One region of the Streptomyces sp. NPDC102406 genome, then DNA from elsewhere that is predicted to be linked to it. Evidence: riboswitches for the same ligand, from Rfam matches in the RefSeq annotation. Region 1 holds a riboswitch; each other region holds the start of a gene.
The links. Region 1 has a riboswitch for thiamine pyrophosphate ahead of thiC (phosphomethylpyrimidine synthase ThiC). Riboswitches for the same ligand answer to the same signal wherever they lie in the genome.
Positions count from the first base shown of each region.

Region 2: linked by a shared signal. The riboswitch ahead of ACIRF8_RS26415 (thiamine ABC transporter substrate binding subunit) and the one ahead of thiC (phosphomethylpyrimidine synthase ThiC) in region 1 are both predicted to bind thiamine pyrophosphate.
Region 3: linked by a shared signal. The riboswitch ahead of thiO (glycine oxidase ThiO) and the one ahead of thiC (phosphomethylpyrimidine synthase ThiC) in region 1 are both predicted to bind thiamine pyrophosphate.

Region 1 covers NZ_JBIWKP010000006.1:185,844-195,954, forward strand. The annotation lists gene ACIRF8_RS24880 (DUF5326 family protein) at 1-128, shown strand, start outside; gene ACIRF8_RS24885 (IclR family transcriptional regulator) at 312-1,088, shown strand; gene ACIRF8_RS24890 (SsgA family sporulation/cell division regulator) at 1,189-1,650, shown strand; gene ACIRF8_RS24895 (YibE/F family protein) at 1,721-3,103, opposite strand; TPP riboswitch at 3,175-3,339, shown strand; gene thiC (phosphomethylpyrimidine synthase ThiC) at 3,332-5,110, shown strand; gene ACIRF8_RS24905 (hypothetical protein) at 5,212-6,081, opposite strand; gene ACIRF8_RS24910 (metallophosphoesterase) at 6,265-7,332, opposite strand; gene ACIRF8_RS24915 (LacI family DNA-binding transcriptional regulator) at 7,549-8,661, opposite strand; gene hisC (histidinol-phosphate transaminase) at 9,042-10,111, shown strand, end outside.
Region 2 covers NZ_JBIWKP010000007.1:106,804-116,914, reverse strand. The annotation lists gene ACIRF8_RS26425 (ATP-dependent nuclease) at 1-365, opposite strand, end outside; gene rlmN (23S rRNA (adenine(2503)-C(2))-methyltransferase RlmN) at 676-1,782, shown strand; TPP riboswitch at 1,813-1,929, shown strand; gene ACIRF8_RS26415 (thiamine ABC transporter substrate binding subunit) at 2,008-3,096, shown strand; gene ACIRF8_RS26410 (ABC transporter permease) at 3,072-4,775, shown strand; gene ACIRF8_RS26405 (ABC transporter ATP-binding protein) at 4,775-5,824, shown strand; gene ACIRF8_RS26400 (maleylpyruvate isomerase N-terminal domain-containing protein) at 5,834-6,646, shown strand; gene ACIRF8_RS26395 (LAETG motif-containing sortase-dependent surface protein) at 6,785-7,471, opposite strand; gene ACIRF8_RS26390 (LOG family protein) at 7,626-8,792, opposite strand; gene ACIRF8_RS26385 (VOC family protein) at 8,831-9,238, opposite strand; gene ACIRF8_RS26380 (hypothetical protein) at 9,312-10,111, opposite strand, start outside.
Region 3 covers NZ_JBIWKP010000001.1:1,488,143-1,498,253, forward strand. The annotation lists gene ACIRF8_RS06840 (sulfite oxidase-like oxidoreductase) at 1-475, shown strand, start outside; gene ACIRF8_RS06845 (deoxyribonuclease IV) at 721-1,638, opposite strand; gene pknB (Stk1 family PASTA domain-containing Ser/Thr kinase) at 1,995-3,911, opposite strand; gene ACIRF8_RS06855 (thiazole synthase) at 3,995-4,789, opposite strand; gene thiS (sulfur carrier protein ThiS) at 4,796-4,996, opposite strand; gene thiO (glycine oxidase ThiO) at 4,993-6,183, opposite strand; TPP riboswitch at 6,181-6,294, opposite strand; gene ACIRF8_RS06870 (NAD(P)/FAD-dependent oxidoreductase) at 6,467-7,699, shown strand; gene ACIRF8_RS06875 (Rv2175c family DNA-binding protein) at 7,790-8,155, shown strand; gene thiE (thiamine phosphate synthase) at 8,228-8,875, shown strand; gene metF (methylenetetrahydrofolate reductase [NAD(P)H]) at 8,984-9,904, shown strand; gene ACIRF8_RS06890 (hypothetical protein) at 9,950-10,111, shown strand, end outside.

The DNA.
Region 1 (10,111 bases):
TCGCGAGCGTCGTCGGATTCGTGATCGGCCTGCTGTTCAAGGTGCTGGTCTTCGCCGCCCTCGTGGGCGGACTCGTCTACGTCGTACGGAAGTTCATGACGGGCTCGTCCTCGCGCGGCGACTGGTGAGCCGCGGCGCGGTGGCGGGCAGCGGGCGCGGTGGTTGTGCGGTGCGACCGTTCGCACGACCGGGGGAAGTTTCCGTTCCGGGCCCGCACCGACCGGTGGCCAAGGGTTAAAGTCCGGAATCCGACGGCTCCACCCCCGTGAGCCAGGGGTGCGCGGGGGACGCACGCGTACCGGGAGTGAACCTTGGCCACGGCTGACCCCGCCTCCGCAGCCCCGCAGACGCTCATCGGCTCCGTCCAGCGCGCCCTGCGGCTGCTCGAAGCGGTCGCTGCGCACGACGAGGGGGCGCCGGCCAAGCAACTCGCCCGGGAGGCCGGAGTCGCCCTCCCCACGGCGTACCACTTGCTGCGCACGCTCGCCCACGAGAACTACCTCCGCAAGGAGAAAGGCGTCTTCATGTTCGGGGACGCGGCCGAGCGGCTGAGCAGCAGTGGAGCACAGCAGAATCGTCGCGGCATGATCACCGACGCGTTGCGGCGCTGGCGCGACGCCCTCGGTGTTCCGGTCTACTTCGCGATCTACCGCGACGGTGAGATCGAGATCGTCGCCGTCGCCGACTCCCCGGCCAGCCCGGCCGTCGAGGAGTGGGCCGATTTCCGCGAGACCGGCCACGCCCACGCGATCGGCCAGTGCCTGCTCTCCCAGCTCGACGAGGAGGCCCGCCGGGACCACCTCGACCGCTACCCGGTCCGGTCCATCACCCCGTACACGGTGCGTGACGGCCGGACGCTGCTGCGCAAGCTGCGAACAGTGGGGCGGATGGAGCCCCTGATCGAGTGCCAGCAGTACGCGCTCGGCACGGCCTGCGCCGCGTTCCCGGTCACCATCGGCTCCACCGCGGCGGCTCTGGCCATCTCTCTCCCCTCTCGTCAGGCCGACAGACTGCTGCCCGCGGCACGCCGCTTGCAGGACGAGATCGGCAGCCTCGTAGGGACACTCGGCTTCTCTATCAGCATCTGAAAACTCACTCCTTGTAATCCCTCGTGTACGTTGAGCAAGATGCCACCAGTGTCAGGAAGGTCATTCCTGGCCAATCGACGGCAAGTTGACGGGGTAGGCGATGCGCGAGTCGGTCCAAGCAGTACAGGCAGAGGTCATGATGAGCTTCCTCGTCTCCGAGGAGCTGTCCTTCCGCATCCCGGTGGAACTCCGGTACGAGGCCGGGGATCCGTACGCGGTACGACTCACCTTCCATCTCCCCGGGGACGCCCCCGTGACCTGGGCGTTCGGCCGCGAACTCCTCGTCGACGGGGTCAACGGGGCGACCGGTGACGGCGATGTGCGGATCTCTCCCGTGCTCTTCGCCGGGTGTGGCGACGAGATGCCGGGCGAGGTGCACATCCGGCTCCAGGTGGGCGGCGACCACGCACTGTTCCGAGTCGGCGTCGCGCCCCTCGTCGCCTTCCTCGACCGCACCGACAGGATCGTCCCGCTCGGTCAGGAACAGGCACTGGCCGACTACGAGGCCGAACTCGACGAAGCCCTCGACCGGATCCTCGGCGAGGAGCAGAACGCCGGCTGAGCACAGGGGCCCGGCAGGGCAGTTGACGTAACGCTTCAGCAGCGCGGTGCACCCGAGCGTTCCGTGCCGCTCAGCGCTTGCGTCGCCGCCCCCTGCCACCGCGGGCCGGAGCGGACTGTGCGGGCTTGTGCCCGCTCGGCCGGTCGGCGGAGACGACCAGCGCCGCCAGCGCCGTGGTCACCGGAACGGCGGCCACCAGCCCGATCGAGCCCACCAGCGTGCGGACGATCTCCTCGGCCACCAGCTCACTGTTGGCCACGTCCGTCACGCTGCTCTGCGCGATCGAGAAGAGCAGCAGCAGGGGCAGCGCCGCGCCCGCGTACGCGAGGACCAGGGTGTTGACGACGGACGCGATGTGGTCCCGGCCGATGCGGATGCCCGCCCGGTACAGGCCGCGCCAGCCCATCAAGGGGTTGGCCTCGTGCAGTTCCCACACGGCCGACGTCTGGGTCACCGTCACGTCGTCCAGTACGCCGAGCGAACCGATGATGACGCCGGCGAGCAGCAGACCGCTCATGTCGATGTGCGGGTACAGGCCGTGGATCAGACCGGTGCTGTCGTCCGTGTTGCCCGTCAGCGCCGCCCAGCCGATGAACAACGAGCCCAACAGGCCGATGAGCAGCAGCGACACCAGGGTGCCGAGCACGGCGACCGAGGTCCGGGCCGTCAGACCGTGACACATGTAGAGCGCGATCAGCATGATCGCGCTCGCCCCGATCACCGCCACCACCAGAGGGTTCGAGCCCTGGAGGATCGCCGGCAGGATGAAGAGCGTCAGCACCAGGAAGCTGACCGCGAGCGCGACCAGGGCCATGACGCCGCGCAGACGGCCCACCACGACCACGGCCAGGGCGAAGATCCCGGCCAGCAGCGCCATGGGGAACTTCCGGTTCACATCGGTGACCGAGTACTGGAGGTTCTTCGGGGCGTCGGGAGCGTAGGCGACGATCACCTTCTGCCCCTCGCGCAACTGCCGGGGTGAATCAGGCTGGACGACCTCCGTGAACGTACGGCCCTCGTCCTTGCCCGTGTCGATCCGGATGGACGCCTTCCCGCACGTACCGGACGCCTGCCGCTCGGCCGAGGAACCTGCCGACGGAGCGGCCTGGGACGCGTCACCGGAAGGTGCGGTACCCGGAGCGCTCACGGACGCGCAGTCGACCTTCTCGACCCCGACGACCGTGGCCTGCTGCGTCTGCCGGTCGAAGCCGACACCGGTCCGCTCATGGGCAGGAGCGCCTCCGGGCCACAGCACCACGAGCCCCACGACGACCGCCACGGAGAACGGCACCAGGATCGCCGCGATGACCTTGCGCAGATGCCGGGAGACGGGCGCGGCCGGGCCGTGACTGTGCGAGTGGCCATGGCCGGCCGGGCCGTGACCGGCGCCGGACGGAGTGGAACCGTGCGGCGGTTGGGGCGGCGGAGGCGGGGGCTGCTGCGTGGTGGTCACCGCCCGATCATCGCAAGAACGGCAGGGGCCCTCTGTTCAACGCGTCCGAAGGGACGCTAGCGTGGAGGCACCTTTGCAAACGCGGGAGCTCGGAGCACCGGGCTGAGAGGGCGCTGACCTTCGTCCCAGCGCGTTTCACGTGAAACAACGTGAAGCGCCGACGACGAACATCGCTGCGTCGACCGCCGAACCTGTTACCGGGTAATGCCGGCGTAGGGAGTAGGTCTCATGACCACAACGGACACACGCACGCCTGCCTCCAACGGCTCCGAGCCGGAGGGCGGGAAGTCCATCGGCTGGCACAAGGGGTACATCCAGGGCTCACGGCCCGACCTCAACGTGCCGGTCCGCCAGGTGCACCTCACCAACGGCCAGGCCGTCACGCTGTACGACACCTCCGGCCCGTACACCGATCCGACCGTCGACACCGATGTCCGCAGGGGGCTCGCCCCTCTCCGGGAGAACTGGATCATCGCCCGCGGGGACACCGAGGAGTACGCGGGCCGCCCCGCCCGCCCCGAGGACGACGGCATCAAGCACACGTCGCCGCGCGGCGGGCTGCGCAACCTCGACGCCGTCTTCCCGGGTCGCCCGCGCCAGCCGCGTCGCGGCAGGAACGGCGAGCCCGTGACCCAACTCGCCTACGCCCGGCGTGGAGAGATCACCCCGGAGATGGAGTACGTGGCCATCCGGGAGAACGTCGCGCCTGAGGTAGTGCGTGAGGAGATCGCGGCGGGCCGCGCGGTCCTCCCCGCGAACGTGAACCACCCGGAGATCGAGCCGATGATCATCGGCAAGCGGTTCCTGGTGAAGGTCAACGCCAACATCGGCAATTCCGCGGTCACCTCCTCCATCGAGGAGGAGGTGGAGAAGATGACCTGGGCGACCCGCTGGGGCGCCGACACCGTCATGGACCTCTCCACCGGCCGGAACATCCACACCACGCGCGAGTGGGTGCTGCGCAACTCCCCCGTCCCCATCGGTACCGTGCCGCTCTACCAGGCCCTCGAAAAGGTCGATGGCAAGGCCGAGGAACTGACCTGGGAGATCTACAAGGACACGGTCATCGAGCAGGCCGAGCAGGGTGTGGACTACATGACGGTCCACGCGGGCGTCCGCCTCCCGTATGTCCCGCTGACCGCCAACCGCAAGACCGGCATCGTCTCCCGCGGCGGCTCGATCATGGCCGCATGGTGCCTGGCGCACCACAAGGAGAGCTTCCTCTACGAGCACTTCGAGGAGCTGTGCGACATCCTCGCGGCGTACGACGTCACGTACTCCCTCGGTGACGGGCTGCGCCCCGGCTCGATCGCGGACGCCAACGACGAGGCGCAGTTCGCGGAGTTGCGGACGCTCGGCGAACTCAACTCCGTCGCCAAGCGGCACGGCGTCCAGACCATGATCGAGGGCCCGGGCCATGTCCCGATGCACAAGATCAAGGAGAACATCGACCTCCAGCAGGAGATCTGCGAAGAGGCGCCGTTCTACACGCTCGGCCCGCTGACCACGGACGTCGCTCCGGCGTACGACCACATCACGTCCGGGATCGGTGCCGCGATGATCGCCTGGTGGGGCACGGCGATGCTCTGCTACGTCACGCCCAAGGAGCACCTGGGGCTGCCCAACCGCGACGACGTGAAGACCGGCGTCATCACGTACAAGATCGCGGCCCACGCGGCGGACCTCGCCAAGGGGCACCCGGGCGCGCAGGACTGGGACGACGCGCTCTCCGACGCCCGCTTCGAGTTCCGCTGGGAGGACCAGTTCAACCTGGCGCTCGACCCGGACACGGCACGGGAGTTCCACGACGAGACGCTGCCCGCCGAGCCGGCCAAGACCGCGCACTTCTGCTCGATGTGCGGTCCGAAGTTCTGCTCGATGAAGATTTCCCAGGACATCCGCCGCGAGCACGGCTCCACCAAGGCCGAGGTGGAGGCAGGCATGGAGCAGAAGTCGAAGGAGTTCGCCGAGGCGGGCAACCGCGTCTATCTGCCGCTGGCCGACTGACCGGCGTACCGGCGTCCTGCGCATCGGCATGACGCGGGGCTCGGGGCCGTGATTCGCCCCGAGCCCCGTCATGGCTCCGTGCTTCGCCGGGGGTCGGCGGTTCAGTCGGGCTGGTGCTCCGGACCGCCGAAGTCCGGGCTGGTGAAGTCCGGGCTGGAGAAGCCGGCGCGCTGCCCCGTGGCCGTACCGCCGCCGTCGGGGCTGCTGAACCCCGGCCTGTTGTAGCCGAGCTGGGGCATGCGGTTGGCGGGGCCGCCGCCCAGCGAGGTGCCGCCTGTGGGCGGGCCCGCCTGGGCATCCCGGAGGAACGGCACGATGCCGCGTTCGAGGAGGGCTTTGCCCCAGGCTTCCCTGGCGCGCGTCACCTCCTCGTTGGCCTCGCTGTCGGCGCCTGCCTGGAGCGAGGTCGAACCGTTGCGCAGGGCCGTCAGGAGCAGGCACACCGCGGCGACGAGGATGCCCGCCGCGGTGAGTGCGCCGAAGACCCAGCCGACCGACAGCAGGGTGTCCGCGAAGTCGGGCGGTGGGTTGAGCATTTTCAGGATGCAGCCGACCAGCAGGAAGATCGCGGCCGCGGTCCCGGCGAGGACCGGGGCGAGCACGACGGCGACCGCGGCGACCCCGGGTCCCGTGGTCTCCGCGACCTCGCCCACGGTGGCGGCGAACCCCAGCGAGCTGCCACCGGACTCGGCCGTGCCGGAAGTGCCTCCTTCGCGTAGCGGACGGGCGGACCGCGGGGCGGTGCGCAGCTCGTCGCGGACCTTGGTGTAGTGCTCGTACTCGGTGGCGGCAGCGGTGCTTATCAGTGCCGCCGCGTTGAGTGCCATGGTGCGCAGTTGTTCGCGGTTGAGCCGCTGGCCCACTGCGGCGAGATCCGGGCGGTTGGGTGCGGTACGCAGCGCCTCATCGAGGATCCGCTCGAACTCGGGGCGGTCCTCGTTCAGCAAATGCGGAGCGCTGTTCATGTGCATCCCCCGATGCTCCGTAGGGCTTGGTGGCCCGCATGGTTACGAGCCGTCGGGCAGAAACGGAGGGGAGCCTGCTACGGATAGGCCGATGGTAGAGCGGTCACGGCAGGCGGTGACAGGGGGTTTCCGGAAATTGGCCCGCCGGCCAGCCGGATCCTCCGTTTACCGCGACTGCCCAAGTAACTCTCAGATATCCATGGGCAGTTGCTGGACCAGCAGTTTTCCGGCCATGGTCACGCCACCGTCCATGGCGATGGCCAGTCCGCCCGCGTACACATGGGGGCCCTCGACGACGGGCCGGCTGTCCTCGCCGTCGGCGTCCTCGGTGCCGACCTCGCCCAGGAGGTACGGGATCGGGCTGTGGCCGTGGACGACGCGCGAGCCGCCGTAGGTGCCGAGGAGTTCGCGTACGGCGCCGGGGCCCGACTCCCCGTCCCGGAACGCGAAGCGCTTGGTGAGCTTGCGGAACAGGTCCCAGCACTCGTCCGCGTCGTTGCGCGTGAGCGTCTCGCGGACCGTGTCGTTGACCGCCTCGATGGAGTCGCCGTAGTCGAGGTAGGCGGTGGTGTCCGAGTGCATGAGCAGGTGGTCGTCCTCGATCTCGATCGCGTCGAGCCGGGACATCCACTGGAGATGTACGTCCTGGAGGCGGTCCATGTCGGCCTTCTGGCCGCCGTTGAGCAACCAGGCCGCCTGGAAGGTGGCGGTGCCCGCCCCGGAGTTGACGGGGGTGTCGCCGAACCGCTTCGCACCGAGCAGCAGCAGCTCGTGGTTGCCCATGAGCGCCTTGCAGTAGCCGCCCGCGGCGGCGGCCTCGGCGCTCAGGCGCATCACGAGGTCGATGACGCCGATCCCGTCGGGTCCCCGGTCGGTGAAGTCGCCGAGGAACCACAGCCGCGCGTTGCCCGCGGCCCAGGTGCCCTCCGTGTCGACCAGGCCCTTCTCGTGGAGCGCCGCGAGCAGCTCGTCGAGGTAGCCGTGCACGTCGCCGACGACGAACAGCGGGCCCATCTCGTCGGCGGTGCGCTGCACCGGCTGTACGACCTCCACCTGCACCGTGTCCCCCCGGTTGATGACCGGCAGGTCGCGCTCCGTCGGCGTGTATCCGTCCGGATAGTCCGCCGCCTCGGGGGAGCCGGGCACAGGATCGGTCGGCATCACGTTCGCCGGTACGTCATGGACGTACGCGGGAACGCGGAAGTCACGCAGCGTCTCCGTGCGCGCTGCGGGTCCCTGACCGGCCCCCTGAGTCATCGACCCCTCCACCATTGCGCCGCCTGTGCACCGGATCGGACTGCCTGGTCGCAGCGGCCCGCGGTGTCGTCCGCCCATCATAGGAATGCGGCTCGCGCTGTGTGATGCACCAGGGGTGGTGAATCGGTGACGGGCGGCTGTTCACCACACTTTTCTCCCGAATTGGTGTGGACTTTTCCTCTCGTCCGCCGGGAGCGACTTCGGGCGGACGGGCGGTCAGCCCTGCCCCGAGGAGCGGGGCGGGCTGACCGTGGTGCGGGGTGGACGGCGCTGCGAGGAGGTCCGCACGATGAGTTCGGTCGGTATCACCTGCTCGACCGGCCGGTCGGAGTCGACGCTCTCGATGGCGTCGATGAGCAGTTGGACGACGGCCGTGCCGATGCGGCGCGGTTTGAGCGAGAGGGTGGTGATGGGCGGCTCGGTGGTGGCGTACACCGTCGACTCGCTGCAACACACGAGCAGCAGGTCGTCCGGGACGCGCAGGCCGTAGCGGCGGGCGGCGGCGAGCAGATCGGTGCCGTTGGGGTCGAAGAGGCCGTAGACCGCGTCGGGGCGGTCGGGCCTGGCGAGCAGCCGGTCGGCGGCGACGGCGCCCGCGCACGGGTCGTGCGCGGGGTAGGACTCGTAGACGGGCTCCTGTCCGATCCGCTCGCACCAGTGCAGGTAGGCGGAGGTGGAGAGGTGGGTGTAGGTGTCCGTGGTGGTGCCGGTGAGCAGGCCGATGCGGCGGGCGCCGGCCTCGGCGAGGTGGTCGAGGATGCCGAGGACGGCGGCCTCGTGATCGTTGTCGACCCAGGCGGTCACGGGCAGGGTGCCCGCGGGACGTCCGTCCGAGACGACGGGCAGGCCCTGGCGGACCAGCTCGCTGACGACCGGGTCGTGGTCGGAGGGGTCGATGACGACGGTGCCGTCGAGGGCGACGTTCGACCACACGTCGTGGCGTGAGGTGGCGGGCAGGATGACGAGGGCGTAGCCGCGGGCGAGCGCGGCGGATGTCGCGGCTCTCGCCATCTCCGCGAAGTAGGCGAACTCGGTGAAGGTGAAAGGTTCATCCCCGTAGGTCGTCACGGTCAGGCCGATCAGGCCCGACTTGCCGGTACGGAGCGTGCGGGCGGCCGCGGAGGGGCGATAGCCCAACCGGTCGGCGACCTCGCGGACATGGCGTCGGGTGGCGTCCGGGAGCCGGCCCTTGCCGTTGAGCGCATCGGAGACAGTTGTGATCGAGACCCCGGCGGCGGCGGCAACGTCTCTGATGCCTGCGCGACCCGGCCGGGTGCCCCTGCGGGGGGTCTCCGCCCGGCTCACCTGGTGCTTCCCTGCTGCTGTCATGGCGAGCCGATAGTAGGGCTCATGCGGCTGCATGGCGGGGGTGCATATGCACGCGTTGACAGGCACGTTTCTGCAAGGTGATTGGCCGTCAATGACCTTGGAAAACAATGGAGTTGGCGGCCCCGAAGGTACTACGTCACTTGTTGGTACGTGCGAGCCTGCCAAGTCGGCGATGTTGCGAGTAGGTCTCAACTCACCTTCACGGGTGATGCGCGCCACGGCGCGAGCCACCGGCGCGCGCGAGGACGCGGAGCGCTCCCCCCACCCCGTACGCCTTCCTTCGGCCTTGGCGCGCGCGGGAAGGTCCTGACCCATTGGGGCGGGCGGCCAATCCTCATAAGGTAAGCAGTATTGGATCGGTGGCCACGAGGAGGACTGCGGTGAGCGAGACCAACCCCAAGCTGCGCGCGGAGCTGGCGGGTATCCCCACCTACAAGCCGGGCAAGCCGGCCGCCGCCGGGGGGCCGGCGGCGTACAAGCTGTCCTCCAACGAGAACCCGTATCCGCCGCTGCCCGGTGTCATGGAGCGGGCGATCGCCGCGGCCGGGAGCTTCAACCGCTACCCCGACATGGCGTGCACGGGCCTGATGGCCGAGCTGGCGGACCGCTTCGGGGTGCCGGTCTCGCACCTGGCCACCGGCACGGGCTCGGTCGGTGTCGCCCAGCAACTGCTCCAGGCGACGAGCGGCCCGGGGGACGAGGTCATCTACGCGTGGCGGTCCTTCGAGGCGTACCCGATCATCACGCAGATCAGCGGGGCCACGTCGGTGCGGGTGCCGCTCACGCCCGACGAGGACCACGACCTCGACGCCATGGCCGACGCGATCACCGACCGCACGCGTCTCATCTTCGTCTGCAACCCCAACAACCCCACGGGCAACGCCATTCGCCGCCCCGAGTTGGAACGATTCCTCGACCGTGTGCCCGCCGACATCCTGGTCGTCCTCGACGAGGCGTACCGGGAGTTCATCCGCGACCCCGATGTGCCGGACGGGGTGGAGATCTACCGGGACCGGCCGAACGTGGCGGTCCTGCGCACCTTCTCGAAGGCGTACGGGCTGGCGGGGCTGCGGATCGGGTTCGCCGTCGCGCACGAGCCGGTGGCGGCGGCGCTGCGCAAGACGGCGGTCCCCTTCGGCGTCAGCCAGCTCGCGCAGGACGCGGCGGTGGCCTCGCTGCGCGCGGAGGACGAACTGCTCGGCCGGGTCGGTTCGCTGGTCGGCGAGCGCGGCCGGGTGCTCGGGGCGCTGCGGGCGCAGGGCTGGACCGTGCCGGAGACGCAGGCCAACTTCGTGTGGCTGCGGCTGGGTGAGCGGACCATGGACTTCGCCGCCGCGTGCGAGCGGGCCGGGGTCGTCGTGCGGCCGTTCGCCGGTGAAGGGGTGCGGGCCACGATCGGGGAGACCGAGGCCAATGACGTCTTCCTGCACGCGGCGGAGGCGTTCCGCAA
Region 2 (10,111 bases), on a different contig from region 1:
TCGTCATAAGTAAACCAAGCCAAGTCATCTTCGGTTTTCCGAAGTTCCGGGTGCGTGAGGAGTTTACGAACCTGTTCCTCTACGCGTTCCCCTTCCCTGGTGAGTGCCGCCAGCAGTTTCGGAACTGGTGTAGCAATCGAGTATTGACAAGGAACATCGCGCATACCCTGCGGGCGATCTAGAGCGGAGAGGTCGAGTTGTTGCTGCAAAAGAACTCCCTTCAGGAATCGCAGGAAGTTCGATTTCCCGGCGTTATTTTGACCAGCCAACAGAGTGACGGGCCCCATTGTCCCGCTGTGCTGCATCTCCGTCCCGAAGCTTCTGTATCCAGAAATGCCAAGGCCAGGGAAGATGAGACTGGGCATGTCGACTCCATCGGCTGTTGAACCAGGCTGTAGTAAGAATTTACTCCCGAAAGGGCTCGCATGTGCTCTGATTCAGCGGAGATGCGGGCACCCGTGTGATGATCCTGGTTTTGCCAACTCAGCCGCACAAGGCCCCGCGCCCTGCGTTAGACGAGGTGTTTGCTGGTCAGGCCGTCGTGAAGCCCCCACTTCGGGGCCGTCTGTGGGCCGTCCAGGGCCGCTCAACAGTGACCAACCGCGACCGCCAGCGACAGGCGGCCAACGCGACGACCCCAGGTCACCCCCGTTCATCTGCGACACTGGGAGTGCCATGCCTAAGCCCGGAGAACTCACATTCGTCGCCCCCCGCGGAGCCAAGAAGCCGCCGCGGCACCTTGCTGACCTCTCGCCTGCCGAGCGGAAGGAAGCCGTTGCCGCGATCGGTGAGAAGCCGTTTCGTGCCAAGCAGCTCTCGCAGCACTACTTCGCGCGGTTCGCGCACGATCCCGCGGAGTGGACCGACATCCCCGCCGGGTCGCGGGAGAAGCTGCGGGAGGCGTTGCTGCCCGAGCTGATGACGGTCGTGCGGCATCTGTCGACCGACCAGGACACCACCCGCAAGACGCTGTGGCGGCTGTTCGACGGGACGCTCGTCGAGTCGGTGCTGATGCGGTACCCGGACCGGGTGACGATGTGTATCTCGTCGCAGGCCGGGTGCGGGATGAACTGCCCGTTCTGTGCCACGGGGCAGGCGGGGCTCGACCGGAACCTGTCGACCGGTGAGATCGTGCACCAGATCGTCGACGGGATGCGGGCGCTGCGAGACGGGGAGATTCCTGGTGGGCCCGCCCGGCTGAGCAACATCGTGTTCATGGGGATGGGCGAGCCGCTCGCCAACTACAAGCGGGTCGTGCAGTCGATCCGGGCGCTCACCGACCCCGAGCCGGATGGGCTCGGGCTGTCGCAGCGTGGCATCACCGTGTCGACGGTCGGGCTCGTGCCCGCCATCCACCGGTTCGCCGACGAGGGCTTCAAGTGCCGTCTCGCCATCTCGCTGCACGCGCCCGACGACGAGCTGCGCGACACCCTCGTACCGGTCAACACGCGCTGGAAGGTGCGGGAAGTGCTGGACGCCGGGTGGGAGTACGCCGCGAAGTCGGGGCGGCGGCTCTCCATCGAGTACGCCCTCATCCGCGACATCAACGACCAGGCGTGGCGCGGCGACCGGCTCGGCCGCCTGCTGCGGGGCAAGCCGGTGCACGTCAATCTCATTCCGCTGAACCCGACTCCGGGGTCGAAGTGGACGGCGTCGCGGCCCGAGGACGAGAAGGCGTTCGTCGAGGCCGTCGCCGCGCACGGCGTACCGGTGACCGTCCGGGACACCCGTGGGCAGGAGATCGACGGGGCGTGTGGTCAGCTCGCCGCCACCGAACGGTAGCCTTACGCCAGTACCAGTACCCACATCTGCATATTCCGACAGGGGAGCGCCACAGCGCTGAGAGTGCGGCACCAGAGCAAGGCAGGCCGCAGACCCTCTGAACCTCGCCCGGGTCATTCCGGGTAGGAAGTTCGGTCACCACTCATGCTGTTGCGCCCTGCCCGGGATCTTCGAGGTCCCCGGGCAGGGCCGCGTCTTCTCCTGGTCATTCCAGGAGGAATTCGAATGCGAACGAGCAAGACGACGTACGGGGCCATCGCCGTGGCGGTGGGGCTCGGGTTCGTCACGTTGTCCGCGTGCGGGTCGTCCGGCGACACGGACTCCGCCGGCGGCTCCAAGACCGTCACCCTCGTCAGCCACGACTCGTGGGCGGTCTCCAAGAACGTACTGAAGGACTTCGAGAAGAAGTCCGGCTACACGGTGAAGGTCCTGGAGGACGGTGACGCCGGGCAGGCCGTCAACAAGGCGATCCTGTCCAAGGGCAATCCGCAGGGCGACGTCTTCTTCGGCGTCGACAACACCCTGCTGTCCCGGGCGCTCGACAACGGGATCTTCACCTCGTACGAGGCGAAGAACCTCGGTGCGGTCAAGGGCGCCTACCAGCTCGACGCCGGCAAACACCGCGTCACGCCCGTCGACACGGGCGCCATCTGCGTCAACTACGACAAGAAGTACTTCGCGCAGCACAAGCTGAAGCCGCCGTCCTCCTTCGCCGATCTCGCCGAGCCGCGGTACAAGAACCTGCTGGTCACCGAGAACGCGGCCACCTCGTCGCCGGGGCTCGGGTTCCTGCTGGGGTCCGCCGCGCGCTACGGCGACGACGCCTGGCAGGGCTACTGGAAGAAGCTCGTGGCCAACGGGGTCAAGGTCGTCGACGGCTGGGACCAGGCGTACAACGAGGAGTTCAGCGGCAGCGCCGGCGGCAAGAAGGCGGGGGGCGAGCGCCCGCTCGTCGTGTCGTACGCGTCCTCGCCGCCCGCCGAGGCGATCTACTCCGACCCGCAGCCCGCGACGGCGCCGGTCGGTGTCGCGACCGGGACCTGTTTCCGGCAGGTCGAGTTCGCCGGGCTGCTCGACGGCGCCAGGAACGAGAAGGGCGGGAAGGCGCTGCTCGACTTCCTGATCTCCAAGGAGTTCCAGCAGGACATGCCGCTCAACATGTTCGTCGACCCGGTGACCGACGACGCCACGGCGCCCGCCGACTACACGAAGTACGCCGTGAAGGTCGACGACCCCGAGACCATGAGCCCGCGCAAGATCGCGGACAACCGTGACAACTGGGTCAAGTCGTGGACCTCGCTCGTCAGGAAGTAGCGGCTGAGGCGAAGGCCCGCGCCGCCGGTGTCCGTCGGTCCGGGAGCCTGGTGCGGCTCGGGCTCATGGTCGTGCCCGTCGTGTTCTTCGCCGTCTTCTTCGCGTACCCGGTCGTCGCGATCGTCCGCCGGGGGCTGCTCGTCGGCGGCGTCTGGCAGACCGGGCGGATCGTGGACGTGCTGGGGGAGCCGGACATCCGGCACGTCCTGTGGTTCACGGGGTGGCAGGCGCTCGCCTCGACCGCGCTCACGTTGCTGATCGCGTTGCCGGGCGCGTATGTGTTCGCGCGGCTCGACTTCCCCGGCAAGCAGATCCTGCGGGCCGTCGTGACCGTGCCGTTCGTGCTGCCGACCGTCGTGGTCGGGACGGCGTTCCTGGCACTGGTCGGGCGGGGCGGGCTGCTCGACGCGCTGTGGGGCGTCCGGCTCGACACGACGGTGTGGGCGATCCTGGCCGCGCACGTCTTCTTCAACTACGCGGTCGTCGTACGGACCGTGGGCGGGCTGTGGGGGCAGCTCGACCCGCGGCAGGAGGAGGCCGCGCGGATGCTCGGTGCCTCCCGGTTCACGGCGTGGCGCACGGTGACACTGCCCGCGCTCGGACCCGCCGTGGCCGCCGCGGCACTCATGGTCTTCCTGTTCACGTTCACCTCGTTCGGGGTGGTGCAGATCCTCGGCGGGCCCGGCTACTCGACCCTCGAAGTCGAGATCTACCGGCAGACCGCCCAGATCTTCGACCTGTCGACCGCCGCCGTCCTCACGCTCGTGCAGTTCGCCGCCGTGGGGCTCATCCTCGCCGTGCACGCCTGGAGCGTGCGCCGGCGGGAGAGCGCGCTCCGGCTCGTCGACGCCGCGCACACCGCGCGCCGCCCGCGCGGGGCGGCCCAGTGGGCGCTCCTCGGTGCGGTGGCGGCGACCGTCGCCCTGCTGATCCTGCTGCCGCTCGGCGTGCTCGTGCAGCGCTCGCTCGACGCCCCGGGCGGCTACGGGTTCGCGTACTACCGCGCCCTCGGTGACGCCGACGGCGGAACCTTCCTGGTGCCGCCGATCAACGCCGTGTGGAACTCCCTGGAGTACGCGCTCGCCGCCACCGGGATCGCCCTCGTCGTCGGCGGACTCGCCGCCGCCGCGCTGACCCGGCGGGCGGGACGCCTGGTGCGCGGCTTCGACGCCCTGCTGATGCTGCCGCTCGGCGTGTCCGCGGTGACCGTCGGGTTCGGCTTCCTGATCACGCTCGACAAGCCGCCGCTGGATCTGCGGGCCTCCTGGATCCTGGTGCCGCTCGCCCAGGCGCTGGTCGGGGTGCCCTTCGTCGTCCGGACGATGCTGCCGGTGCTCCGCGCCGTCGACGGGCGGTTGCGGGAGGCCGCCGCCGTGCTCGGGGCGTCACCGCTGCGGGCCTGGCGGGAGGTCGACCTGCCGATGGTGCGGCGGGCGCTGCTGGTCGCGGCGGGGTTCGCGTTCGCCGTGTCGCTCGGCGAGTTCGGCGCCACCGTGTTCATCGCGCGCCCCGACAACCCGACCCTGCCGGTCGCCGTGGCGCGGCTGCTCGGCCGGGCCGGTGACCTCAACTACGGCCAGGCGATGGCCCTCTCGACGGTCCTCATGATCGTCTGTGCCGCCGCTCTGCTGCTGCTCGAACGCATGCGGCCCGCGCGGGCCTCGACCGGGGAGTTCTGATGGCGTCCATGCTCGCACTCGACGACGCGACCGTACGGTTCGGGGGGCGCGCCGCGCTCGACGCGCTGGACCTGGAGGTCGCCGAGCACGAGATCGTGTGCGTCCTCGGGCCCAGCGGCAGCGGCAAGTCGACGCTGCTGCGCGCAGTCGCCGGACTGCAACACCTGGACAGCGGACGGGTGTTGCTCGCCGGACGCGACCAGAGGGGCGTGCCCGCGCACAAGCGGGGCGTGGGCCTCATGTTCCAGGACCACCAGTTGTTCCCGCAGCGGGACGTCGGTGGCAACGTCGCCTTCGGGCTGCGGATGCACGGCGCCGGGCGCGCGGAACAGGCTTCCAGGGTCGGGGAGTTGCTGAAGCTCGTCGGGCTGCCCGGTGCCGAAGGCCGGGCCGTGACCGCGCTGTCCGGCGGCGAGCAGCAGCGTGTCGCGCTCGCCCGGGCGCTGGCCCCGAGCCCCCGGCTGCTGATGCTGGACGAACCCCTCGGTCAGCTCGACCGGTCGCTGCGTGAGCGGCTCGTCGTCGAACTGCGCGAACTCTTCGGCGAGTTGGGCACGACCGTCCTGGCCGTCACCCACGACCAAGGCGAGGCCTTCGCCCTCGCCGACCGGGTCGTCGTCATGCGCGACGGCCGCATCGCCCAGTCCGGCACCCCGCTCGATGTGTGGCGGCACCCCGCCGACGAGTTCGTGGCACGCTTCCTCGGCTTCGACAACGTCACCGAGGCGGCCGTGTCGGTCTCGGGCGACGCCGCCGACACCCCCTGGGGCAAGGTGCCGGTGCCGCCCGGCTCACCGCAGGGCCCCGCCAAGATCCTCGTACGGCCCGCGGGCGTACGCCTTGTCGCCGCCGCCGACGCCCAGTTGACCTGCACCGTCACCGCCCGCACCTTCCGCGGTACGCACGTCGCGCTGCGCCTGCAACCCGACGGCGCGCCCCGGCTCGAAGCGGCCTGCGCGCTGCGCGCCGCGCCGGAACAGGGCGCCGAGGTCGGTGTCGCCTTCGACGCGGCGGAAATCGTGCTGCTCGGCGAGGGGTCGACTCCGTAGGGTCGGCGCATGACGACCTCCGTGCCGCGACCGCCTGCCCCCCTCTCCCACGACCGGTTCTGCGACGAGATCACCGCCCAGACCGACCTGTTGAGAGCGCATCTCACCGACGCCGACCTGACCGCGACCGTGCCGACCTGCCCCGACTGGACCGTACGCGAACTCGCCGAGCACGTCGGCCGCGCGCACCGCTGGGCCGAGGCGGTCGTGCGTACCCGGGCGACGGAGGCGCTGCCCGACGACCAGGTGCCGGATCGCGCGCCGGCCGACGACGGTCCCGCCGCGCTCGACGCCTGGCTCGGCGACGGCGCCCGGCGCCTTGCCGACACGCTGCGCGCGGCGGGGCCCGACGCGGCCTGCTGGAGCTGGGGCTGGCGGCGGGACGCCGGGTTCTGGGCCCGCCGGATGACCCACGAGACGGTGATCCACCGGGCGGACGCGGCGCTCGCCCTGAAGACCGGTTACGACGTGGTGCCGGAGATCGCCGCCGACGCGATCGACGAGTGGCTGCGGATCGTGCGTTTCGTCCAGGACGTCGATGCCCGTGACGCGGTACAGCAGTTGCGGGCCGGTGGACGCACCCTGCATCTGCACGCCACCGACACCGCCCCGGAACTCGCCGCCGAGTGGCTGATCGAGCTGCGTGACGAGGGGGTCGTCTGGCGCCGCGACCACGCGAAGGCCGACGCCGCGCTGCGCGGCCCGCTGACGGCCGTGCTGCTCGCCTTCTACCGGCGTGAACCGGTCGACGGCGGGCGCGTCGAGGCGCTGGGCGACCGGGAACTGCTCGACCACTGGCTGACCCGGGCCAGCTTCGCCTGAGCGCGAGGGGGACCACGGACCACGAAACTCCGGAAACACAGAACCCCGGGACCCCGGGACCCCGTAAACACAGAGGGGCCGTACGAGGCGCCCGCCCGACTGTCCGGGTCAGGACACCTCGTACGGCCCCTCAAGCGGCTAGCGCTGGGCCGCACCACGCTTGCGCAGGGCGAACACCACACCGCCACCCGCGACGACGAGCGCCGCCGCGATGCCGGCGAAGAGGCCGGTGTTGCTGTTGGCGCCGGTCTCGGCGAGGTCCGAACCACCGGCCGGGGAGGCCGAGTTGCTCGGCGCCGGGGCCGGGGCCGCCGGGCTGGTGGACTCCGGCGCCGACGCGGTCGGCTCGGCCGTCTCGGTCGGCGTGGACGCGCTCGGTGCCGGGGAGGACGGCGCCGGGGAGGACGGCACCGGGGTGGCCGTCGGCTTCTCCGTGGCGCAGGCCGTCGCCGGGGTGGTGACGCCACCCTTGATGTCGTCGTCCACGTTGAACCTGTCGGTCTTCACGTGGACGCGGTAGTGCGCGTTGGGCGCCCAGTTCTCCTTGAACGTGACAGTGGCGCCTTCCTTGGTGCCCTTGACCACCCGGCTGCCGAGCTCCTTGCCCGACTCGTCGAAGAGCGTGATGGTGGCGGGCGTCCCAGAGGCGTCGACGTCCTTGACGGTGATGACGCCCTGGGCGCCGTCGCAGACGGCCTCGGCGCTGAACTCGCTGATGTTGCACGCCGAAGCGGTACCGGCGACGCCCAGCGTCAGCGCGGTGGCGGCGGCCGCCACGCCGGCGAAGCGCGCGGCGCGTGCGGATATACGGGGAGTTACGGACACAGTTGTCCTTCACGGGATCAAGTGCAGAGAAAATCGGGATGCCGCGAGGAACACGTGGCTCCTCGCCTCAGCGCCCTCACGGTCCCCTCACGTTTACAAGTGCCTATGACACAACGTCAATACGCGGCAGCCACCGGGAGTTGGGTCTTTACCGTTACTTGACCCGCCGCGGGTTTGAAACCATCCGCCCCAGCACCTCGCCCGCCTCCTCCACCGTGTCGACGAGCGCGATCCGCGCCTCCATCGACCGGCCCCGCGCGAGCGCCTGGAGCAACGGCCACGCCGGCAGCTTGCGCGTCCAGTGGTCCCGGTCGACCAGGACCATCGGCGTCGGCTCGCCGCGCGACTCGTAGTAGTTGGGCGTCGCGTTGTCGAAGATCTCCTGCACCGTGCCGGCCGCGCCCGGCAGGAAGATGACGCCCGCGTTCGAACGGGCGAGGAGGCCGTCCTCGCGGGTGGCGTTGGCGAAGTACTTGGCCAGGTGCGCGGCGAACGCGTTGGGCGGCTCGTGCCCGTAGAACCAGGTGGGGATGCCGACGGAGGCGCCGCCCCGCGGCCAGCGCGCGCGCACGTCGAACGCGGCGGCGGCCCAGTCGGTGACCGACGGCGTGAACGACGGTGCCTTGCCGAGGAGTTGCAGCGACTCGTCCAGCACGGCGTCGGCGTAGGGGGCGGTGTACGCGCCCAGGTTCGCGGCCTCCATGGCGCCCGGTCCGCCACCCGTCGCCACCGTGAACCCGGCCCGCGCCAGTGTCCGCCCGAGCCGGGCCGCGCCCGCGTACTCCTGCGTGCCGCGCGCCATCGCGTGGCCGCCCATGACGCCCACCACGCGCGCCCCGGCGAGGAGTTCGTCGAGGGCGTCGGAGACCGAGTCGTCGTGCACGGAACGCAGCATGGACGCGAACACGTCGCCGTCGGCCTTGGTCCGCTGGAACCAGGCGTACGCGCGGGCGTCCGGGGTCGCCTCGTAGCCGCCCGCGGACAGACCGTCGAACAGTTCGTCGGGCGTGTACAGATGACCGCGGTACGGGTCGAACGGGAGGCCGGGGACCGGCGGGAAGACCAGCGCTCCCGCCGCCCGGACGTGCGCGGCCGCCGCCGGTTCCATGGGGCAGCCGAGGAAGACGGCGCCCGCGACGTCGGCCGCGAGCAGCCGGTCCGTGCGCTGCGTCAGGTCGACGGCCTGCACCCGGTGACCGGCGAGCGTGCCGCGCGCGGCGACGGTCTCGTCGAACTCGGCGAGCGTCTCGATCTCACGGTCGACAGCGGTCTCGGGAAGGGCGGGCGCGAATGACTCTGGATCTTCTGATGTCGGCTGCACCCGCCCATGCTAGAAGCCCGCTCCCGAGCGCCTGTCGCTCAGCCCTGGATCGTCGACGGGTCCACCCAGGCGACCTCGAACGTGTGGCCGTCCAGGTCGTCGAAGGCGCGTCCGTACATGAAGCCGTGGTCCTGCTTCTCGCCGTGCTCGGTGCCGCCCGCCGCGATGGCCCGCTCGACCAGCTCGTCGACCTTCTCGCGGCTCTCCGCGCTCAGACACAGCAGCACCTCGCTGCTCGTGGTCGGGTCGACGATCGTCTTGTGGGTGAAGCCCGCGTACTTCTCCTTGGTCAGGAGCATGAGCACGATGGTGTCGCTGATCTCCACGGCGGAGCCGGTCTCGTCCGTGAACTGCTGGTTGATGGAGTAGCCCAGCTCCGTGAAGAACTTCTTGGCGACGTCCAGGTCGTTCACGGCCAGGTTCACGAAGATCATCTGCTGGTACATGGGAGGCCCGTCGCCTTCTGCAAAGGAGGTGTGGTGCTCGTACGCAGGATTAGACGGGGCCCGAGGGCAAAAGTCATCGGGAGATCAGAGGAATGGCCGAAAGTTCCGCGACGGTCCAGGTCAGCGGGGTGAAGAGAGCCAGCAGGGCGCCCGCCCGCAGGGCCGCGACGCCGCGCAGCCGCGTCGCCGGCGCGCCGATCCGCAGGAGCGCGGAGGTGGTGTGCCTGCGGGCGTGCCGGGCCTCGACGGCCGCGGTCGCCAGCGCGGCGAGGGCGCAGCCGACGACGAGCGAGGCGCCGAGCGCCGACAGCGGCCCGAGGCCCGCGTCCGCCTTACCGGCGCTGCCGTACATCACGTGCGCCGCGTACGCGCCCGAGGCCACCGCGCAGACGACGCCGAGGGGGCGCCCGATGCGCCGGGCCTCCTCCTGGAGCACGCGCCCGGCGAGCAGCCGCACGGCGCCCGGGCGTACGGCCTGGAGAGCCCGCCCGCACAGGTGGGTGAGACCGGGCCCGGCGAGCGCCAGGCCGAGCGCGGTCAGCGCCCAGCCGGCCAGCACCCCGGTGGGGCCGCCGCCGAGGCCGCCCGGCATCGCGGGACCCCTGCCGCCGGGGGTGTGCGCGGCGTACGTCTCCACGGCGAGCCCGGCGGCGAGGAGGGCGACGCCCCACGGCAGCCCCGTCGGCGCCGCGGACGGCGCGGCCGACGGTTCCTCCGGGTCGGTTCCGGCCGCCGCGCCGGGCCCCTGGGTCCTGGGGCGCAGTGCGACGGCCCCGGCGGCGGACGCGGTCAGCGGTACGACGGCGAGCAGGGTCAGGGCGGCGCCGAGCGGCAACGGCCGGTCGGCGGCGAGGAGTCCGCGCGCCGCGCCGT
Region 3 (10,111 bases), on a different contig from region 1:
CGGCGACAAGCACTGCTGGAACCACGAGGAGTTCTCGGCGCTGCCCTACGCGACCGTCGTGGGCGACCTGCACTGCGTCACCAAGTTCAGCATGCTCGCCGCCGAGTGGGGCGGCGTACGGGCCTCCACCATCCTCGAACTGGCGCCCCCCGACCCCGCCGTCACGCACGTCATGGTCTGGGCCGAGTACGGGTTCAGCTCCAATATGCGGCTGTCCGACTTCGCCGCCGAACGCACCATTTTCGCCACCCACAAGGGTGGGGAACTGCTCACCGCCGAGCACGGATTTCCGCTGCGGCTCGTCGTTCCGCACCTCTACGCCTGGAAGGGGCCGAAGTGGGTGCGCGGGGTCGAGTACATGACCGCGGATCGGCGGGGGTTCTGGGAAGAGCGCGGGTACCACAATGTGGGTGATCCGTGGCGTGAGCAGCGGTACTCGTACCAGGAAGGGCCTGGGGAGGGGCCTGAGCTGTAGGGGCCTGGTCGTCGGCCGTTGGCCGTCGCTCGTCGGTCGTGGGTTTGGTGGCGGGTGTGGTCAGGGGCGGTACTGGTGCACTACCGCGTGGCCCTTGCCGCGGTCGATCATCCAGCGGTTGACCGGCGTCGTCACCACGAAGGCGATCGCCAGTGACGCCGCCGGCGCCGCCCAGGATCTCGCCGTGTCCCCCCTGGTTCCGTCGCGGGTGTTTCCGATGGGGGACCCGTATATCCCGTATACCCCTAGGGGGTACTGCCGATCATGTTCGGGAGATCGGGGAGTGCGGCCAGTCCCTGGCGGAGTTCCTTGAGGCGGGCGATGTCCTTCGCGTTGTCCTCCTTGCCGCCCGGCGTCTCCACGATCAGCGGGACGTTCTCCGTCGCCGGGTGCGCCATCAGCTCCTGGAAGGGCGCGGCCCCTATGTGACCCGAGCCGATGTTCTCGTGGCGGTCCTTGTGGGCACCCACGACGTCCTTCGAGTCATTGGCGTGGATCAGCTTGAGGCGGCCCTCGCCGACCGTGTCCACGAGCAGATCGAGGGTCTGGCGCATGCCGCCCGGGGCGACGAGGTCGTGACCGGCCGCGTAGATGTGGCAGGTGTCGAGGCAGACGCCCAGCTTCGGGTGGTGGTCCAGGGCGTCGAAGTACGGGCCGAAGTCCCAGGTGCGCGAGCAGAGGGACGCGCCCTGGCCCGCGGTCGACTCCAGGAGGAGGAAGGGGTCGTCGTCGTGCGTCAGCTCGTCGAGCAGGGGGAGCAGGTGCTCGCGGACCTGGGCGAGGGCGTCGGCCCTGTCGCGGCCGCCCGTCGCCGAGCCCGTGTGGACGACGACACCGAGGGCGCCGATGGCGCGGGCGCGGCGCAGGGAGTGCCGCATCGACACGACGCTCTTCTCCACGGTGGCCTCGGTGTGCGAGCCGAAGTTGATCAGGTAGGGGGCGTGGACGTAGACCGGGATGTCCTCGGCGGCGCAGCGGGCGCGGAACGCCTCGTCCTGCTTGGGGTTGCCGAGAGGGGTGGCCCAGCCGCGCGGGTTGGCCACGAAGACCTGGACGGTTTCGGCCAGGACGTCCTGGGCGTAGGAGAGGCCTACGGTGGCCAGGCCGCCGGCCACGGGGATGTGGCCGCCGACGGGGTTGCGGGAGCGAGTGCTGCTGTTCACCCGGTCCAGGGTGTCACGGGTGCGGGGGTGCGGGGTGCGCCTTGTCGGCGTGCGTGTGCGTGCGCATTGAAGGGAGGGTGGCCGTCTGGTGTGCGTTGGCGGCCTTCCGGTTCGGTCCGACAGGTGTGGGGGTGGGTGCGGGGCCGCCCGGGGTATGTCCGTGCTCGCCATCTTGATGGCCTCGCCGGTTGCTTCGGGCTCCGCTACCGCGTGTTGCTGTGCTGCGCGCGCACATACCCCGGTCGACCCCTCCCGTCTCGTACGCGGATGACGGCCGGTGGTGGGCCGTGGTTCGCCGCCTTCGTCTTCGGCTCCGCCCGGCCGTATGCGTCCGATCGATGGTGGTGGGCCGGGTCCTAGCGGATGGTGATCTTGATCGTGGAGCCCTTCGGGGCCTCTTCGCCCGGGTCCACCGACTGGCTCTTGACCGTGTCGCCGAAGAGGCCCAGGAGGCCGCGGTCCTCGTCGACCTCGAAACCGGCGTCCTCCAGCTTGGCGTGGGCGTCGTCGACGCTCATGCCCTCGACGTCCGGGACCTCGATCATCGGGGGGCCCGCGGAGATCGTCAGGGTCACCGTCGCGCCCTCGGCGACCTGGCCGTCGGCGGGGGACTGGCGGGCCACGTCGCCCTTGTCCTCGTCGGAGTGGATTCTCCGCGTGGCGATCTCCGCCTTGAGGCCCGCGTCCTCCAGCTCGGTCACCGCGTCGTCCTCGGACTCGCCCGTCACGTCGGGGACGTCCACCGGGGCGCCCTTGGAGACGACCAGGGCGACCGCGGAACCGGAGGTGCGGGTCGTGCCCGCGTCCGGGTCCGTGCTGATCACGGAGCCCTTGCGGACCTCGTCGCTGAACTCCCTGGTGACCATGCCGGGCTCAAGGCCGCGGTTCTTCAGGTCGCTCTTGGCCGTGGCCAGGGGTGTGCCCTCCAGGTCGGGGACCTTGACCTTCTCCGGGCCCTTGGACACCGTCAGGTTCACCGTGCCGTCGTCCCGGATACGGGCGTCCGGCTCGGGGTCCGTGGCCATGACGGTGCCGCGCTTGTACGCGTCGCTGTACTTGTACGTGATCTTGCCGCCGGGGTGCAGCCCGACCTCGTCGAGCCGCTGCTTCGCCTGGGCCTCCGTCTTGGCCAGCAGGCGCGGGACCTTGGTGAACTGGCCCGCGTTGATGTACCAGACGCCCGCGCCCAGGCCGAGGATCAGCACAAGCGCCGCGATGATGGCGAACCTGCCGCGTCGTGGCCTGCCGGCCGTGCGGCGGGCGGGGGCGGGAGGCGGCGGTGGGCTCTCCAGGCGGCTCGTGCGGTGGAAGCCGTCCTCCTCCGGGGGCAGCGGCATCTGCACCGCGCGCGGGAGCACGCTCGTACGGTCGTCCGCCCCGGCATCCTGCACGTCCCGCGCCTGCGGGGGCGCCGCGTCCAGCTCGGTGTCGGACAGCGCCGCCCGGGCCTGCCGCACATGGGCGAGCAGCGCCACCGCGTCGTGCGGCCGGGCCTGCGGCGCGCGGGCGGTGGCCGACGCGACCAGGTGGTCGAGGGGGAGGGGCAGGCCGGGCACGGCCGCGGAGGGCGGGGGAACGTCCTCGTGGAGGTGCTTGTAGAGGATCTGCGCCGGGGTGTCGCCGGAGTGCGGCTTGCCGCCCGTCAGCATCTCGTAGAGGACCACTCCGCACGCGTAGACGTCCACACCGGGCGTCGTCGTACCGTCCTCGATCTGCTCGGGCGCCAGGTAGGAGACCGTGCCGAGGACCGTGCCCGTGGTGTTCGTGACGGTGTCCACGGCGCGGACCAGGCCGAAGTCCGCGACCTTCACCCGGCCGTCGTCCCCTATCAGGACGTTCTCCGGCTTCATGTCGCGGTGCACGAAGCCCGCGCGGTGTGCCGCTCCGAGCGCGGCGAGCACCGGCTCCAGGATGTCGAGCGCGGCCCGGGGCCTGAGCGCGCCACGGTCGCGCAGGACGTCGCGGAGCGTGCAGCCCGCGATGTACTCCATCGCCAGGTAGACGTACGCGCCGTCGGCGCCCTGGTCGTAGACGCCCACGACGTTCGGATGCGAGAGGCGGGCCACCGACTTGGCCTCGCGGATGAAACGCTCGACGAACGACACGTCGGCCGCCAGGGAGGGGTGCATCACCTTGAGTGCGAGCACGCGGTCGAGGCGGGTGTCCACGGCCCGGTAGACCGTGGCCATCCCGCCGACCGCGATGCGTGCGTCGATGCGGTACCGGCCGTCGAGCACGTGCCCGAGCAACGGGTCCTGAAGGGTCGTGTCCACGCAGGTGAGTCTACGAGGAGCGACTGACAGGGCCCGGGCCCGCTGCGGGACCGGGCCCGTACTGCAGCAGAGCTGTGACCCTGTCAGAAGGCCGGGCGCTCGGGGTCGAGGCGGGCCAGGCCCCGGGTGGGCGAGGACGGCTCGGCGAAATGCCGCTTGGGTATGCGGCCCGCGCGGTACGCCAGCCGGCCCGCCTCCACCGCGTGCCGCATGCCCTCGGCCATGAGCACCGGTTCCTGGGCGCGGGTCACCGCGGAGGCGAGCATCACACCCGCGCACCCCAGCTCCATGGCGAGGGTCACGTCGGAGGCCGTGCCCGCGCCCGCGTCCAGGATCACCGGCACGCGCGCGTGCTCGACGATGAGCTGGAAGTTGTGCGGGTTGCGGATGCCGAGGCCGGAGCCGATCGGGGAGCCGAGCGGCATGATCGCCGCGCAGCCCACGTCCTCCAGTTTGCGGGCGAGGACCGGGTCGTCGTTCGTGTAGGGCAGGACCGTGAAGCCGTCGTCGACCAGGGTCTCGGCGGCGTCCAGGAGCTCGATCGGGTCCGGCAGGAGAGTGCGTTCGTCGGCGATGACCTCGAGCTTGACGAGGTCCGTGCCGAGCGCCTCGCGCGCGAGGCGGGCCGTCAGGACCGCTTCCCCCGCCGTGAAGCAGCCCGCCGTGTTCGGAAGGACCTGGATGCCGAGCTTCTCCAGGACCGACAGGACCGAGCCGTGCACCGTCGCGTCGACGCGACGCATCGCCACCGTCGTGAGTTCGGTGCCGGAGGCGGTCAGGGCGCGTTCCAGGACGTCGAGGCTCGGGGCGCCCCCCGTGCCCATGATCAGGCGCGAGGAGTACGTGGCGCCCGCGAGGACGAAAGCGTCGTCGGCCATGGCGGGTCAGCCTCCTTGTACGGCGGTGAGGACTTCGACGCGGTCCCCGTCGGCGAGCGGGGTCGCGGACCACTGGGTGCGGGGCACGACGGTCTCGTTGAGGGCGGCGGCGACGCCGGAGTGCGCCGTGGTGAGTGTGGTGACGAGGGCTTCGAGGGTGGTGTCGGTGCTCACCGCGCGCGGTTCACCGTTGACGGACACGTTCATGCGGGCTGCTCCAGGGAGGCGTCACTACTGAGATCACCCGGGCCGGAGAACCGCCCGGGGGTGAACGGGCGGGCCTCCTCGGGGAGTTCACCGGTGGTCAGGACGTGCGCCATGAGGTCCCCGGTGACGGGCGTGAGGAGGACGCCGTTGCGGTGGTGGCCGGTGGCGAGGAGGAGGCCGGGCAGGGCCGTCGGGCCGAGGAGCGGGGCGTTGTCGGGCGAGCCGGGGCGCAGACCCGCGCAGGTCTCGGTCAGGGGCAGTTCCGTGATGCCGGGGACCAGTTCATGGGCGTCCCGCAGCAGTTCGTAGACCCCGCCGGCCGTGACGGTGGTGTCCCAGCCGAGCTCCTCGCTGGTGGCGCCCACGACGAGTTCGCCGTTGACCCGGGGCACCAGGTAGAGGTGGCTGCCGCGCACGACCGCGCGGACCGTGCGGCTGAGGAACGGCGCGTACGCGCGGGGCACCGTCAGGCGCAGCACCTGGCCCTTGACCGGGCGGACCGGGGGCAGCACCTCGTCCGGGACGCCCGCGAGCCGCCCGCTGCGACTGCCCGCCGCGAGCACGATCTGTTCGGCCGCCGCCTCGGTGCCGTCGGCCAGGAGGACACCGCGCGCCCGGTCCCGTACGACGGAGAGCCGCTCGGCCCAGGTCCGGTGGAAGACCACGCCCGCGTGCTCACAGGCCGTCACAAGGGCGGCCGCGAGCCTCCTCGGGTCGATCTGGTGGTCACCGTCGACCCGCAGGCCGCCGCGCACGCCCGGCGCGAGCATCGGCTCCAGGCGGCGGCAGTCGCGGCCCGACAGCCACTCCGACTCCAGGCCCGACTTCTCCTGCAGGGCGTGCAGTTCACGCAGGTGCGCCCGGTCGTCGGCGTCCAGGGCGACCGCCAGCGTGCCACAGGCGCGGTAGCCGAGGTCCTGGCCGGTCGCCTCGGACAGCTCGGCCGCGAACGCGGGATAGCGGCGCGCGGACTCGACGTTCAGCGCGAGCAAGGTCTCTTCGCCGTAGTGCAGTTCGGTGACGGCGGCCAGCATGCCGGCCGCCACCTGGGCGGCCCCGCCGCCGGGTCCGGGGTCCACGACCGCGACGGACAGACCGCGCTGCGCGGCGCGCCACGCGGTGACCAGACCGATGACGCCGCCCCCGACGACCAGTACGTCGGTGGCTTCGGGTGGAGTACGCGACATGGGCGTCCAGCCCCTCCCTTCGCCGGCATGACCCGGATCAGGTTCGTACGGTCGGAGGCCGCTCCAGCCTCCCTCTCAGCCCGCTGCGTACGGGCTCCCGCGAGTGCTTTACGTCGGCCACCCTAACTCCTGCGTCGGGCCCCGGGTAAGGCAGCCTTCGGCCCCGGACCGGGCGGCGCGGCGCCCTTGATCGCTAAACCCGGTGACACGTGTGCAGGACGTCACGGCGTGGGAGTGGCCCGCACCGCTGACCGACGCAAGATCAGATGCCTAAGGTGATCCGATGAGCGAGCAGCGGAGCGGCAACGGGACACCTCCAGGGCAACGGCACGTCGTGATCGTCGGCGCCGGGATGGCCGGCGTGCAGACGGCCGTGGCCCTGCGCGAACAGGGCTTCACCGGATCCGTCACCCTGCTCGGCGCGGAGCCCCACCCGCCCTACGACCGGCCGCCCCTGTCCAAGGCCGTCCTGCTCGGCAAGGCCGACGGTTCGGCCTTCGACGTCGATTTCGCGGCACTCGGCGTCACCCTGGAGGTGGGCCGCGAGGTCACCGGACTGCGGCCCGACGCTCGCGAACTGGACACCGCCACCGGACCCGTCCCCTACGACGTCCTCGTCCTCGCCACCGGCGCCGAACCGATCAGGCTCCCGGGCACGGAGGCCGTTGCGGGAGTCCATCTGCTGCGCACCCTCGACGACGCCGAACGGCTGCGGCCCGTCCTCGCCGGCCAGCGCGACGTGGTGGTCGTGGGCGCCGGATGGATCGGCGCCGAGTTCGCCACCGCCGCCCGCGAGGCGGGATGCCGGGTCACCGTCGTGGAGGCGGCCGAGCGGCCACTGGCCGGGGCGCTGCCCGCCGAGATGGCGGCGCCCATGGCCGCCTGGTACGCCGACGCCGGAGCCGTGCTGCGCACCCACGCGCGCGTGGAGCGCGTCGAGCCGGGCTTCGTCGTCCTGGACGACGGGACGCGGCTGCCCGCAGGGGCCGTCGTCGTCGGCATCGGCGCCCGCCCGGCCACCGGCTGGCTGACCGGCTCCGGCATCGACCTGGGCGACCACCGCGAAGTGGTGGCGGACGCGCACCTGCGGACATCCCTGCCCGACGTGTACGCGGTCGGGGACTGCTCCTCGTTCCCCTCGGGGCGCTACGGGGAGCGGCTCCTGGTCCACCACTGGGACAACGCCCTCCAGGGGCCGCGCACGGTCGCGGCCAACATCATCGGTGAGACACCGGCGGTGTACGACCCGGTGCCCTACTTCTGGTCCGAGCAGTTCGGCCGCTTCGTGCAGTACGCGGGACACCACCGCACCGCCGACGCGACAGTGTGGCGCGGCGACCCGGCCGGAGCGGCGTGGTCGGTGTGCTGGCTGCGGGAGGGTGCCCTGGTGGCCGTGCTGGCCGTCGGCAAACCCCGCGACCTGGCGCAGGGCCGCAAACTCATCGAGGCGGGCACCGTACTGGACCCGGACCGGCTCGCCGACCCGGCCCGGCCCCTGAAGGGCGCGGTGGCCTGACAGCCGTCGGACAGGCGCCCGCGTCCGGCGAAAACACCTGGTCGGCCGCCCCGGCTTCCGACTGTCAGTCCGGGATGGCACGCTTGTCCCGTGACCGAGATTGACGCAAAGATCGATGCTCTCGTCCCCGACTGGCTCACCCTTCCCGACATCGCCGAGCGATTCGGCATCGAGGTGACGCGTGTACGCCAGCTCGTGAAGGAGGGCCAGGTGATCGCTGTACGCCGAGGTGAGAACAGGGCGCTGCACGTGCCCGCCGCCTTCATCGACGGCGACAAGATCGTCAAGGGGCTCACCGGCACCTTGACGCTCCTGCGGGACGACGGCTTCAGCGACGCGGAGATGCTGGAGTGGCTCTTCACCCCCGACCCGACCCTGCCGGGCACGCCCGCGCAGGCGTTGAGCGAGAATCGCGGCACGGAGGTGAAGCGCCGCGCCCAGGCGCTCGCCGTCTGACCTGACAACCGTCCGGCGTGCGCACCACGACCTCGTGGTGCGCACGCCATCGACTCCAACGGGGGATGTCCCATGGCCGACCCGAAGCGCGCGCGACTCGCCGATGCCCGGCTCTACCTGTGCACCGACGCCCGCAAGCGCCAAGGCGACCTGCCGGAGTTCCTCGACGCCGTGCTCGCCGGCGGCGTGGACATCGTCCAGTTGCGCGACAAGGGCATGGAGGCCGGTGAGGAGCTGGAGCACCTCGCCGTGTTCGCCGAGGCGGCCCGCCGCCACGGCAAGCTCCTCGCGGTCAACGACCGGGCGGACGTCGCGCACGCCGTCGGCTCGGACGTACTGCACCTGGGACAGGGCGACCTGCCCGTCCCCGCGGCCCGCGCCGTCCTCGGCGACGACGTCCTCATAGGCCGCTCCACGCACACCGACGCGGAGGCCGCCGCGGCCGCCGTCCAGGAGGGCGTGGACTACTTCTGCACCGGCCCCTGCTGGCCGACCCCGACCAAGCCCGGCCGCCACGCCCCCGGTCTCGACCTGGTGCGCCACACCGCGGGCCTCGGCACCGACCGCCCCTGGTTCGCCATCGGCGGCATCGACCTGGCCAACCTGGACGAGGTCCTGGAGGCCGGCGCCCGCCGCGTCGTGGTCGTCCGCGCGCTCACCGAGGCCGACGATCCGGCCGCCGCCGCGGCGGAGTTCGCCAAGCGCCTGCGTTCGATGTGACGCCGGTGAAGTGCCGGTGGAGCGCTGCCGAGAAGCGGCGTGCCGCTCGCCTGTCCGCAAGGTGGACGGTGATTAGGGGCAACCGGATTCCGTCAGTAACCTGCCCGTATGGCCTTTGGCACCGCTTCCACCAGGACTGATCGAGCCCGCACCGTACGCGACATGCTCGCGGCCGGGAAGACGACGTACTCGTTCGAGTTCTCCGCGCCGAAAACCCCGAAGGGCGAGCGCAACCTGTGGAACGCGCTGCGCAGGGTCGAGGCCGTCTCGCCGGACTTCGTCTCCGTGACGTACGGCGCCGGTGGTTCCACGCGCGCGGGCACGGTCAAGGAGACCGAGCAGATCGTCGCCGACACGACGCTGACGCCGGTCGCCCACATCACGGCCGTCGAGCACTCGATCGCCGAGCTGCGCAACATCATCGGCCAGTACGCCGACGCCGGCATCCGGAACATGCTCGCTGTCCGCGGAGACCCGCCGGGCGACCCCACGGCCGACTGGATCTCGCACCCCGAGGGACTGACGTACGCCGCCGAACTCGTCGAGCTGATCAAGGAGTCGGGGGACTTCTGCGTCGGCGTCGCCGCGTTCCCCGCGATGCATCCGCGCTCCACGGACTGGGACACCGACGTGCGCCACTTCGTGGACAAGTGCCGGGCGGGCGCCGACTACGCGATCACGCAGATGTTCTTCTACCCGGAGGAGTACCTGCGGCTGCGCGACCGGGTCGTGGCGGCCGGCTGCGACACGCCCATCATCCCGGAGTGCATGCCGGTGACGAGCGTGCGCATGCTGGAGCGACTGCCCAAGCTCAGCAACGCGGACTTCCCCCCGGCGCTGAAAGAGCGGATCCTCACAGCCAAAGACGATCCGGCCGCTGTACGCTCCATTGGCATCGAGTTCGCCACGGAGTTCTGCGCGAAGCTGCTTGACGAGGGTGTCCCGGGTCTGCACTTCATCACGCTCAACAACTCCACTGCGACGCTTGAGATCTACGAGAACTTGGGCCTGCACGACCAGCGGGCCTGATGGGCCGTACCCGCACGGGGTGACGGCCGTACGAGAGGGGCGTACATGGGCTGGGCGGTCCTCTATGTGGCGTTCGGACTGGTGGCACTGTGGCTCCTCGGCGAGGTGCTGCTCCAGTACAAGGCGCGGCTGCGCTGGCGGCTGCTGGCCTTCGTGGGTTTCCTCGGGGTCGTGCTCGGCGTCCTGATGCCCTCGGTGCTCGTCATC